Tardiphaga sp. 709: one gene and its partner. The protein of the gene in region 1 interacts with the protein of each later gene in a pairwise test. Links are inferred from orthologs where the notes say so. Each region holds a gene or a part of one and is shown on either strand. Other genes may lie near its edges.

Region 1 (5,064 bases):
GACCAGGCGTTACGTGCAGATGGCCGAACATTAGATTAGAGCCGCCCCGACCCGAGAGCATGTCTTCGCTGGAATTGCGTGCCCGGCCCCTCACCCGGATCGCAAGGGCGATCCGACCTCTCCCCGTAAAGGACGGGGAGAGGTTCAGGCAGCTACTCCACCGCCATCAGCGCATGCACCGAGAAGTGCTCGTCCGCGTCGGTCCATGACGCCTTCGGCTCCCAGCCCGAACCGCGAGCCAGCGTCGCAAAACGCTCGATGCTGTATTTGTAGCTGCTCTCGGTGTGGATACTCTCGCCGGCACGGAACGCGAAGCTGCGACCGAGCACATGCACGGTCTGCGGCTTCCTGGCGATCAGGTGCATCTCGATGCGGTGGCGTTCCTTGTTGTAGATCGCACGGTGCGTGAAGGCCGAGAGATCGAAATCGCCGCCGAGTTCGCGGTTGATGCGCACCAGCACGTTCATGTTGAACTTGCCGGTGACCCCGGCCGCGTCGTTATAGGCGGCGTGCAGCAGCTTCTCGTCCTTCTCCAGATCGATACCGATCAGCATCAAGGCGTCCTTGCCGAGAATGGCGCGGGCGGAACGCAGGAAGGCGCAGGCCTCATGCGGCTCGAAATTACCGAGGGTCGAGCCCGGGAAGAAGCCGACCTTCGGCATCATCCGGATATCGGCGGGAAGATCGAACGGTGCGGTGAAGTCGGCATTCACCGGCAGCACCTTCAGGCCCGGGAAATCCTTGCGCAGCTCGGCTGCCTGCGCTTGCAGGAAGTCACCTGAGATATCGACCGGCGCATAGGCGCCGACGTCGCATTCATCCAGCAGCAGCCGCACCTTGGTGGTGGCGCCGGCGCCGAATTCGATCAAAGCGGCATTCTTCGGAATGATCGCGTTGATGTCCTTGCCGCGCGAGCGGAGAATGCCGAGCTCGGTACGGGTCGGGTAATATTCCGGTAGCCTGGTGATCTGTTCGAACAGCTCCGAGCCGGCTTCGTCATAGAAGTATTTCGGCGACAGCTTTTTCGGATGCTGCGACAGCGCTTCGGCGACATCCGCGGCAAATGCGGAGGCCGATGCATTCAGCAGCGACAGTGCCAACGGGGCATGAACGTTCATGTCAGTCTCCTCAACGCTTTCGAAGCGCCGCGATGATGTTGGAAGTCAGTTGCCGTAATCGGCCAGCCGCAGGCCCGTGAATTGCCAGCGATGGTGGGGATAGAAGAAATTGCGATAGGTGACGCGGCTGTGATCGTCCGGGGTTGCCAGCGATGAGCCGCGCAGCACCAGTTGATTGATCATGAATTTGCCGTTGTATTCGCCGAGTGCGCCTTCGATGGCGCGGTAGCCCGGATAGGCGGCGTAGGATGACCGCGTCCATTGCCAGACGATGCCAAAGGCATCGTTGAGCTGGCCGGCGCGGGCCGCGACTTCCCATTCCATTTCGGTGGGCAGATGCTTGCCGCTCCAGCGCGCAAAGGCGTCACATTCATAATAGCTGACGTGGCACACCGGCGCGTCGGGATCGATCGGCTTCAAGCCGGCGAGAGTCATGATCTGCCATCCGCCATTGACCTTGCGCCAGTGACCAGGTGCCTGCCATTCCTCGCGGGCCGCGGCGGCAAAGCCATCCATCAGCCACAGCGTGGCTTCCTCGTAGCCGCCGGCTTCCATGAAGGCGAGCCATTCACGGTTGGTGACGAGATTCCGTGCGAGCTTCACGGGGCCGACAAGCGCACGATGCGCGGGCTTCTCGTTGTCGAAGTGGAAGCTGTCGCTCTGATGGCCGATGGTGTGGATGCCTTCGGTCAGCGTTGTCCACGCATCGCCCGATGTGGTTGAGGCCGGGAAGCGCCAATCAGAGTCATAGGCCGGCGGGATCGGGTTCTGGGCAAACGCATGCAGGATGTCGGTGAGCATCAGCTCCTGATGCTGCTGTTCGTGATTGAAGCCGACTTCGAGGAGAGGGATCAACGAGGTCAGCTTCTCGTCCGACGTGTCGTTGAAGAATTTGATGACGGCCGCATCGACGTGTTTGCGATAGGCCGTGACCTCGTCGGCGCCGGGCCGGGTGAGGTGGCCGCGCTGCGCGCGCGCGTGGCGCGGGCCGGCAGAGACGTAATAGGAATTGAACAGATAGGCGTAATCGGGGTGGTAGACCTTGTAGCCGGGAGCGTGATCGCCGAGCAGGAATTGCTCCCAGAACCAGGTCACATGGGCGCGGTGCCACTTCGCCGGGCTCGCGTCGGGCATGGACTGCACCAACTGATCTTCCTGGGAGAGCGGGGCGGCGCGGCGTTCGGTTTCGTTACGGACCGTCAGGAAGGCGTCACCCAGTTTTTGGGCGAGAGAGCCTGCGGGAGCGGATTCGGAGGCGGGGGACGCGGTGCCTGAACTCATGCCTGAACTCTTGGCGAAAGCTGGATTCGTCACGAAAGTCTCCGATTTTGGAGAGAACGTTGCTCTTGGTGATGGGTTCCCGAGCAGCCTGTCCTAAATAGGTCATCCGATTGGTTATAAAAGGCCTGTCGTCATATGATCTTTGGCCGGACCGGACTTGGCAAAAACTGCGGAAAGTGACCGCGAAGGACCGGTAATGAGGCCTCAAGGCCTGTGATTTCAGACGCTTGATCACGTGCTTAAGACTTGGGGTGCAGAACGGATTCGGCTACATATATGACAAGTCTGACCGGGCGGAGCGCCCGATGGCTGGGCCGCCAACTCCAGACCTTGAATCTGGACCTTGAACAGGGACGTGACATGAGCATTGAGCAATTCATCGAGAACGAAGTGAAGACCAACGACGTGGTGCTGTTCATGAAGGGCACGCCGCAGTTTCCGCAGTGCGGTTTCTCGGGCCAGGTGGTCCAGATCCTCGATCACGTGGGTGTCGGCTACAAGGGCCTCAACGTTCTCGAATCCGCCGATCTGCGCGACGGCATCAAGACCTATTCGAACTGGCCGACCATTCCGCAGCTCTATGTGAAGGGCGAATTCGTCGGCGGCTGCGACATCATCCGCGAGATGTTCCAGGCTGGTGAATTGCAGAGCCTGCTGGCCGAGAAGGGCGTGATCGCCGCCCCGGCGTCGGCCTGATTTCAAGTCGACAAATAGGCACGGCGACGCTGGACGTCGTCGTGGCCGACATCACGACCCTCCGCGTTGACGCCATCGTCAACGCGGCCAATGCGTCGCTTCTCGGAGGCGGCGGCGTGGACGGCGCCATCCATCGGGCTGCCGGTCCCGAGCTGCTCGCCGAATGCCGCACCCTCAAGGGTTGCGAGACCGGCGACGCCAAAATCACCAAAGGTTACAAGCTACCGGCAGCGTATGTGATCCATGCGGTCGGTCCCGTCTGGCATGGCGGCCGGAGAGGCGAGGATGAGGCGCTGGCGTCCTGCTACCGGCGGGCGCTGATGTTGTGTCAGGCACATGGTCTGGCCTCCATTGCGTTCCCGTCCATCTCCACCGGTGTCTATGGCTTTCCGGCCGCGCGTGCGGCTCCCATTGCGGTCGGCTCGGTCATTGCGGCGTTGAAGGATGCGCCGGTAGTCACGGCCGTCACCTTCTGCTGCTTTTCCGAGCCATCGGCGGACCTACATCGCCTCGCGCTCGCACGCGCACTTCCCCTTGTCTGAGAGCGCCCCGCCGTTACACTCCTCTGATCAGGCAAAAGGAGCGGCGATGAATTTGCGGCACAGACTACGCGCGCTGCTCTGCGGAGCGCTGTTGCTCGCCGGATCGCCCGTCCTCGCCCAGGATCGCTTTGCCGCCGAAGGCACCTTCGACATTCCTGCCGGCGCAAAATTCTCGCAGGAGAAGTTGGCCAAGATCGGCGAGTTCTTCCGCAAGCAGATCGCCGACGGCAAGATCCCTGGCGCCATTGTCCTGATCCAGCAGCATGGCAAGCCGGTCTACAAGGAATTCTTCGGCGTCCGCGATCCCGACACCAAGCAGCCGATGACGGATGACACGATCTTCCGGCTGCATTCCATGTCGAAGCCGATCACGTCCTTTGCGGCGATGATGCTGATCGATCAGGGCAAGCTGAAGCTCGACGATCCCGTCTCGCAATACATTCCGTCTTTCGCCAAGGCCAAGGTCGGCGTCGAGAAGAAGCTGGAGAATGGCGAGAAGGCGCTGGATATCGTGGCGCCCAACCGCCCGGTGACGATCCGCGATCTGCTGCTGCACACGTCCGGCATCACCTACGGCTTCTATGGCGAGAGCCTGGTCCGCCGCGCCTATGGCAATGCCGATATCTACAGCGGCGATTTCGACAACAAGGAATTCGCCGACCGCATCGCGCAACTGCCGCTCGAGCACCAGCCGGGCACCATGTGGGACTACGGCCACTCCACCGACATTCTCGGCCGTGTGGTCGAAGTCGTCACCGGCAAGTCGCTGCTCGGTTACGAGGAGCAGGCGTTCCTCGGACCGCTCGGTATGAAGGACACCGGCTTCTTTGTGAAGGAGAAGTCGAAGGAAGTGATGCTCGCCAAGCCGATGGCCTGGGATCGCGATTTCCGCACCGGCAGGCAGGGTCGCCCAGACACCTATCAGAAATGGGAATCCGGCAGCGGCGGCATGGTCTCGACGCTGGCTGACTACACGAAGTTCGCACAGATGCTGCTGAACGGCGGCGAATATGACGGCAAGCGCTTCATGAGCGCGGCGACGTTCAAGGACATGACCACCGATCACATCGGCAAGGATTCCGGTGTCGGCCGTGACTATCTTTATTTCCCCGGTGACGGTTTCGGCTTCGGCTATGGCTTCGCCGTGCGCACAGATGCCGGCAATGCCAAGCCGCCGCCGCCGGGATCGCTCGGCGAGCTGAAATGGGACGGCGCCAGCGGTTGCTATTTCATCATCGATCCCAAACAGGATTTCTTCTTCATCCTGCTCGAGCAGACGCCGTCGGAGCGACAGCGCATTCAAAGGTCTTTGAAGCTGTTGGTCTATGAAGCGCTGGAGAAATAGGCGCGCCGTACTCCTGCTGCTGGCGCTCTGCTGCGTCGGCACCGTTATCGTGCCTTCGCCGCCAGCCCGGGCCGAAAAACCG
Region 2 (5,159 bases), 1.8 Mb from region 1 along the record:
CGAAGACTGGGCGGCCTTTGTCGCGCAGCCGAACCACAGCCCCGAAGCCACCGCCATCATGACCGGCGTCGATCCGAAGGAGCTACGCGCCGCGGCCCGTTTGTTCGCCACCGGTGGCAACGGTGCGATCTATTACGGTCTCGGCGTCACCGAGCACAGCCAGGGTTCGACCACCGTGATCGCGATCGCCAACCTCGCGATGGCGACTGGCAATATCGGCCGTCCGGGCGTCGGCGTGAATCCGCTGCGCGGCCAGAACAACGTGCAGGGTTCCTGCGACATGGGCTCGTTCCCGCACGAGCTGCCTGGCTATCGCCACATCTCGGGCGATGCGGTGCGTGAGCAGTTCGAGGCGATGTGGAACGTCAAGCTCAACAGCGAGCCGGGCCTGCGCATTCCTAACATGTTCGATGCCGCCACCGAAGGCACGTTCATGGGCCTCTACGTGCAGGGCGAAGACATCCTGCAGTCCGACCCCAACACTAAGCATGTGGTTGCCGCGCTGTCGGCGATGGAATGTGTCATTGTCCACGACCTGTTCCTGAACGAGACCGCGAACTACGCCCACGTATTCTTCCCGGGCTCCACCTTCCTGGAGAAGAACGGCACTTTCACCAATGCCGAACGTCGCATTCAGCGCGTCCGCAAGGTGATGTCGCCGAAAAATGGTCTTGAGGACTGGGAAGTGACCTTGGGATTCGCCAAGGCACTCGGCTATGAGATGAAATATAACCACCCTTCGGAGATCATGGATGAAATCGCAGCGCTGACGCCGACTTTCGCTGGTGTCTCCTATGCGAAGCTCGAGGAAGTTGGTTCGGTGCAGTGGCCGTGTAACGAGAAGCAGCCTCTGGGCACGCCCATCATGCATATGGACGGCTTCGTACGCGGCAAGGGCAAGTTCATGCTCACCGAATACATCGCCACCGACGAGCGTACCGGGCCGCGCTTCCCGCTGCTGCTCACCACCGGCCGTATTCTCAGTCAGTACAATGTCGGCGCGCAGACACGGCGCACCGAGAATGTGGTCTGGCATGAAGAGGATCGTCTGGAGCTGCATCCGCATGACGCCGAGCTGCGTGGCATCCGCGACGGCGACTGGGTGAAGCTGCAGAGCCGCGCCGGCGAGACGACGCTGCGGGCGCTGATCACCGAGCGCGTGGCGCCGGGCGTGGTCTATACGACCTTCCATCACCCGACCACGCAGGCCAACGTCATCACCACCGAGTTCTCGGACTGGGCCACCAATTGCCCGGAATACAAGGTGACGGCGGTGCAGATCTCGCCCTCGAACGGTCCGTCCGAGTGGCAGAAGGAATATGACGAGCAGGCCCGCCAGTCGCGCCGGATCGCCATGCCTGTCGTGGAAGCCGCGGAGTAGGTCTGTAGACCAGACATGCACGAGCCGGTTCGCTCAGCCCCCCGCAAGATCTGGCGCCAGTCCGGCGTCAGCGAGGGGCTGCGCGCGGTGCCGGAAGAGACCGCGCTGGCGATCACCTATAATGGCGGCACCTATGCCGTCATGATGGGGACGCCGCAGGACTATCGCGACTTCGCCTATGGCTTCAGCCTGAGCGAAGGCGTGGTCACCTCGATCGACGAGATCGAGAGTTTCGAGGCCGTTGAATTCGACGATGGCGTTGAGCTGCGGATGTGGCTCGCAGGCGAGAAGGCCGAGAGCATCAGCGCACGGCGCCGGCAGATCGCCGGGCCGACGGGCTGCGGGTTGTGTGGCATCGACTCGATCTCGGAAGCCGTTAAGCCGGCGGCCATCGTCGCGCCCGGCGGCATGTTCTCCTTCGACCAGATCATGGCGGCGATGGAGACGCTGTCGCCGCTGCAGAAGGTCAACATCCAGACCCGCGCCGTGCACGCCGCGGCGTTCTGGACGCCGGCCGACGGCATCGTCGCGTTGCGTGAGGATGTCGGCCGTCACAATGCGCTCGACAAACTGGCCGGCGCGCTGGCGCAGGCCAAGGTTGATGCAGGGCAGGGCATGGTGCTGCTCACCAGCCGCGTCTCTGTCGAGATGGTGCAGAAGACCGCCGCCATCGGCGCGCCGCTCATGGTGTCGGTCTCGGCACCCACCGCGCTGGCCATCCGCATGGCGAAAGCCGCAGGCATTACGTTGGCCGCGATCGCGCGCAGCGACGGGTTCGAAGTTTTCACACATCAGCACCGCGTGCGTCAGCACGGCGTCACCGCGGATGCATCAGGGCAAGAGCATGGACACCCACACATCGACGTCGCCTGACCGGCTGATCTATATGGCCAACCAGATCGGCGACTTCTTCAACAGCCAGGGCCACGATCACGCCGTGGCCGGCATTGCCGAGCACATCAAGAAGTTCTGGGATCCGCGCATGCGGAAGAAGATCTTCGAACATCTGGATGCGGGCGGCGCCGGGCTGAAGCCGAACGTCCTCGAGGCGATCGCGTCGCTGAAGAAGTAGGACCAACCCACGCGTCATTCTGGGGCGTGGGCGCGTCTTCACGCACGCGAACCCGGAAGCTGGACATGGCTTGGCGCTGTTGGAGACTCCCCGTGCTGAGATTCCGGGTTCGCGGTAGCCGAGTGGCGCTCGCGCCCCGGAATGACGGCGTTGAGGACTATGGCAAAGCCTAGCCCGCTTCTTTCGGCGTCTGCGGTTTCAGCGCCAGCGCATGTACCGTTCCCGCGAGTTCCGCCGTCAGCAGTTCGTTGATCATGCGATGGCGGTCGATCCGGCTCTTCCCTTCGAAGGCCTCCGACACAATATTCACCCTGAAGTGGGTTTCACCCTCCGGGCGGTGGCCCATGTGACCGGCATGCAGATGCGATTCATCGGTCACGTCGAGGCTGAGGGGCGCGAAAGCCTCTGTCAGCTTCTTTGTGATGTTATCTTTCATGGTCATGATGGCCGGCTTAGCGGTTCGCCCCGCTCATGGTCAATCACGATGTGGCGACCATCTTGGTGCGGCGCAGGCGCCGAATGAGGTAATCCGAATGTCAAGACTTGAAGCTTTTTGCATTGCGTTGTCATAGTCAGCCATGCCCATCGACTCATCCAAATTCTTCGACAGCATCCGTATCAAGCCGAACAAGCTGAGCGCGAAGCAGCAGGCCGCTGCGCGCGAGGAAGCTATTATGTGCGAATGGCCCGAGTGCAAGAACAAGGGTCCGCACCGCGCCCCCAAGGGCCGCGCGCAGGACAAGGAATACTGGCACTTCTGCCTGAACCACGTCCGCGAATACAATCAGGGCTACAACTTCTTCCAGGGCATGGCCCCGGACGCGGTCGCCAAGTACCAGAAAGACGCGCTGACCGGCCATCGTCCGACCTGGAAGATGGGTGCCAACGGCTCTCCGGACAAAGCTAAGGCGCAGCCCGACCTCGACGGCGCGATCGATCCCTTCGCCATGTTCAACGAGATGAACGGTATGGGCATGGGCCGCGGCCGGGCCCGCAAGCCGCAGCAGCCGATCAAGGAAGAGACCCGCAAGATCTTCAATGCCGAGCGCAAGGCGCTGCAGGTCATGGGTCTCGGCCCCAGTGCCACGCTCGACGACGTCAAGGCGCAGTACAAGGCGCTAGTGAAGCAGCATCACCCCGACGCCAATGGCGGCGACCGCTCCACCGAGGACCGGTTGATCGAAATCATCAAGGCTTACAACTACTTGAAGACCGTGGTCCGGGGCTCGTAAGGCACTCCGAGATCGTCCACGCGATTGCCAATGTTCGTCATGCCCGGCCAGCACGGAGCAAGCTTCGCTGGATGTGTCGGGCATCCACGTCTTTGGCGGCGAGTGAACAAAGACGTGGGTGGCCGGAACAAGCCCGGCCATGAAAGTCGAGAGTGCTGCCAAACTATTAAGCATAACCCACCACCGCCTGCTTAATTCGCCTTCCCGCCAGATACCGCCGCAATTCCGCCCGGCCTGAGATCTTCAATCTCTGTTGACCATCGCCGGAACGGAACCTGTTGCTCACGGCCAGTTGCCTTGCGAGCAAGGGGCCTTAAGGCTAATATTTGCGTACGAATAAGGGCTCATTTGTCTTTATTCCTTGGGGTGTCGACGTCCTGTCGGCTGCGGAGCTTGGCTTTGAAACATCGCTCGCTTGTTCGCGCGCTGCTGACGTCGGTCGTACTTGCGACAGGCGTGGTGCTGGCCGGCTGCAACGGCGAAGACATGTCGCTCGCCAGCAACGCGAAGGCCAACCAGCCCGTTCCGCCCAAGCTCGTCGCCGAGATGACTGAAAAGGACATGGACCTGCAGTCGCCGATGCTGGTCCGTGTGTTCAAGCAGGAAGCCGAACTCGAAGTCTGGAAGCAGAATCGCTCCGGCCAGTTCGCGCTGCTGAAGACCTATCCGATCTGCCGCTGGTCCGGCGATCTCGGTCCGAAGGTCAAGGAAGGCGATCGTCAGGCACCGGAAGGTTTTTATTCGATCACGCCGGCGCAGATGAATCCGCGCTCGTCCTACTATCTCTCGTTCAATACCGGTTTCCCCAACGCCTTCGACAAGTCGCTGGGACGCACCGGTTCGCAGTTGATGGTGCATGGCGATTGCTCGTCGCGCGGCTGTTTTGCCATGACCGACGAACAGATCGCCGAGATCTATTCGCTGGGTCGTGAATCCTTCTTCGGCGGGCAGCGTTCGTTCCAGTTCGCCGCGTTTCCGTTCAAGATGACGCCGGTCAACATGGCTAAGCATCGCAACAACCCGAACATGCCGTTCTGGAAGATGATCAAGCAGGGCTATGATCATTTCGAAGTGACGCGGCAGGAGCCGAAGGTCGAGTTCTGCGAGAACAAGTATGTGTTCGATCCGGCCGCGCCTGCAGGATCCACCAAGCCGCTGGTGTTCAATGCCTCGGCCAAGTGCCCGGTCTACCAGATCCCGTCCGAGATCGCCGATGCCGTCAGTGCCAAGCAGGCACAGGATGATGCGAAGATTGCCGAACTGGTTGCCAAGGGCACGCCGGTCGCACAGCGCCGTCCCGATATCGACGGCGGCATGAATCGCGTCTTTGCTTCTAAGCTGCCCGATGGCGCCACCGGCCTGTCGGATCCGGAGCCGCCGGGCGTGCAGACCGCTGCCTATTCGCGCGCGCCGGGCACCATTCCGCCGCACGTCAATCCGCCGAAGGCTACCGCTGCAGCGACAACCTCCTATT

What was found.
Region 2: the proteins of grxD (region 1) and RSO67_RS15480 interact in binary tests that used the Escherichia coli proteins (3 or more experiments, as listed by UniProt). The link is inferred for Tardiphaga sp. 709 from one-to-one orthologs.

Annotation. Positions count from the first base shown.
Region 1 is NZ_CP135529.1:1,345,174-1,350,237, reverse strand. Bases 1,536-4,427 are described here. They hold grxD (Grx4 family monothiol glutaredoxin), read left to right. Parts: upstream 1,536-2,759; coding sequence 2,760-3,095; downstream 3,096-4,427. Other genes in these bases: RSO67_RS07080 (serine hydrolase domain-containing protein), read left to right, coding at 3,684-4,427; RSO67_RS07085 (O-acetyl-ADP-ribose deacetylase), read left to right, coding at 3,095-3,637; egtB (ergothioneine biosynthesis protein EgtB), read right to left, coding at 1,536-2,399. Outside these bases: RSO67_RS07105 (endonuclease domain-containing protein), read left to right, coding at 1-39; egtD (L-histidine N(alpha)-methyltransferase), read right to left, coding at 153-1,118; more of egtB, read right to left, coding at 1,164-1,535; more of RSO67_RS07080, read left to right, coding at 4,428-4,982; RSO67_RS07075 (serine hydrolase domain-containing protein), read left to right, coding at 4,963-5,064. UniProt on the Escherichia coli protein: Monothiol glutaredoxin involved in the biogenesis of iron-sulfur clusters.
Region 2 is NZ_CP135529.1:3,157,360-3,162,518, reverse strand. The notes cover bases 1,260-4,246. They hold RSO67_RS15480 (BolA family protein), read right to left. Parts: upstream 2,896-4,246; coding sequence 2,623-2,895; downstream 1,260-2,622. Other genes in these bases: RSO67_RS15470 (murein L,D-transpeptidase family protein), read left to right, coding at 4,085-4,246; RSO67_RS15475 (J domain-containing protein), read left to right, coding at 3,032-3,685; RSO67_RS15485 (formate dehydrogenase subunit delta), read left to right, coding at 2,226-2,453; fdhD (formate dehydrogenase accessory sulfurtransferase FdhD), read left to right, coding at 1,397-2,254; fdhF (formate dehydrogenase subunit alpha), read left to right, coding at 1,260-1,381. Also shown: more of fdhF, read left to right, coding at 1-1,259; more of RSO67_RS15470, read left to right, coding at 4,247-5,159. UniProt on the Escherichia coli protein: Transcriptional regulator that plays an important role in general stress response. Has many effects on cell morphology, cell growth and cell division. Acts by regulating the transcription of many genes, including dacA (PBP-5), dacC (PBP-6), ampC and mreB.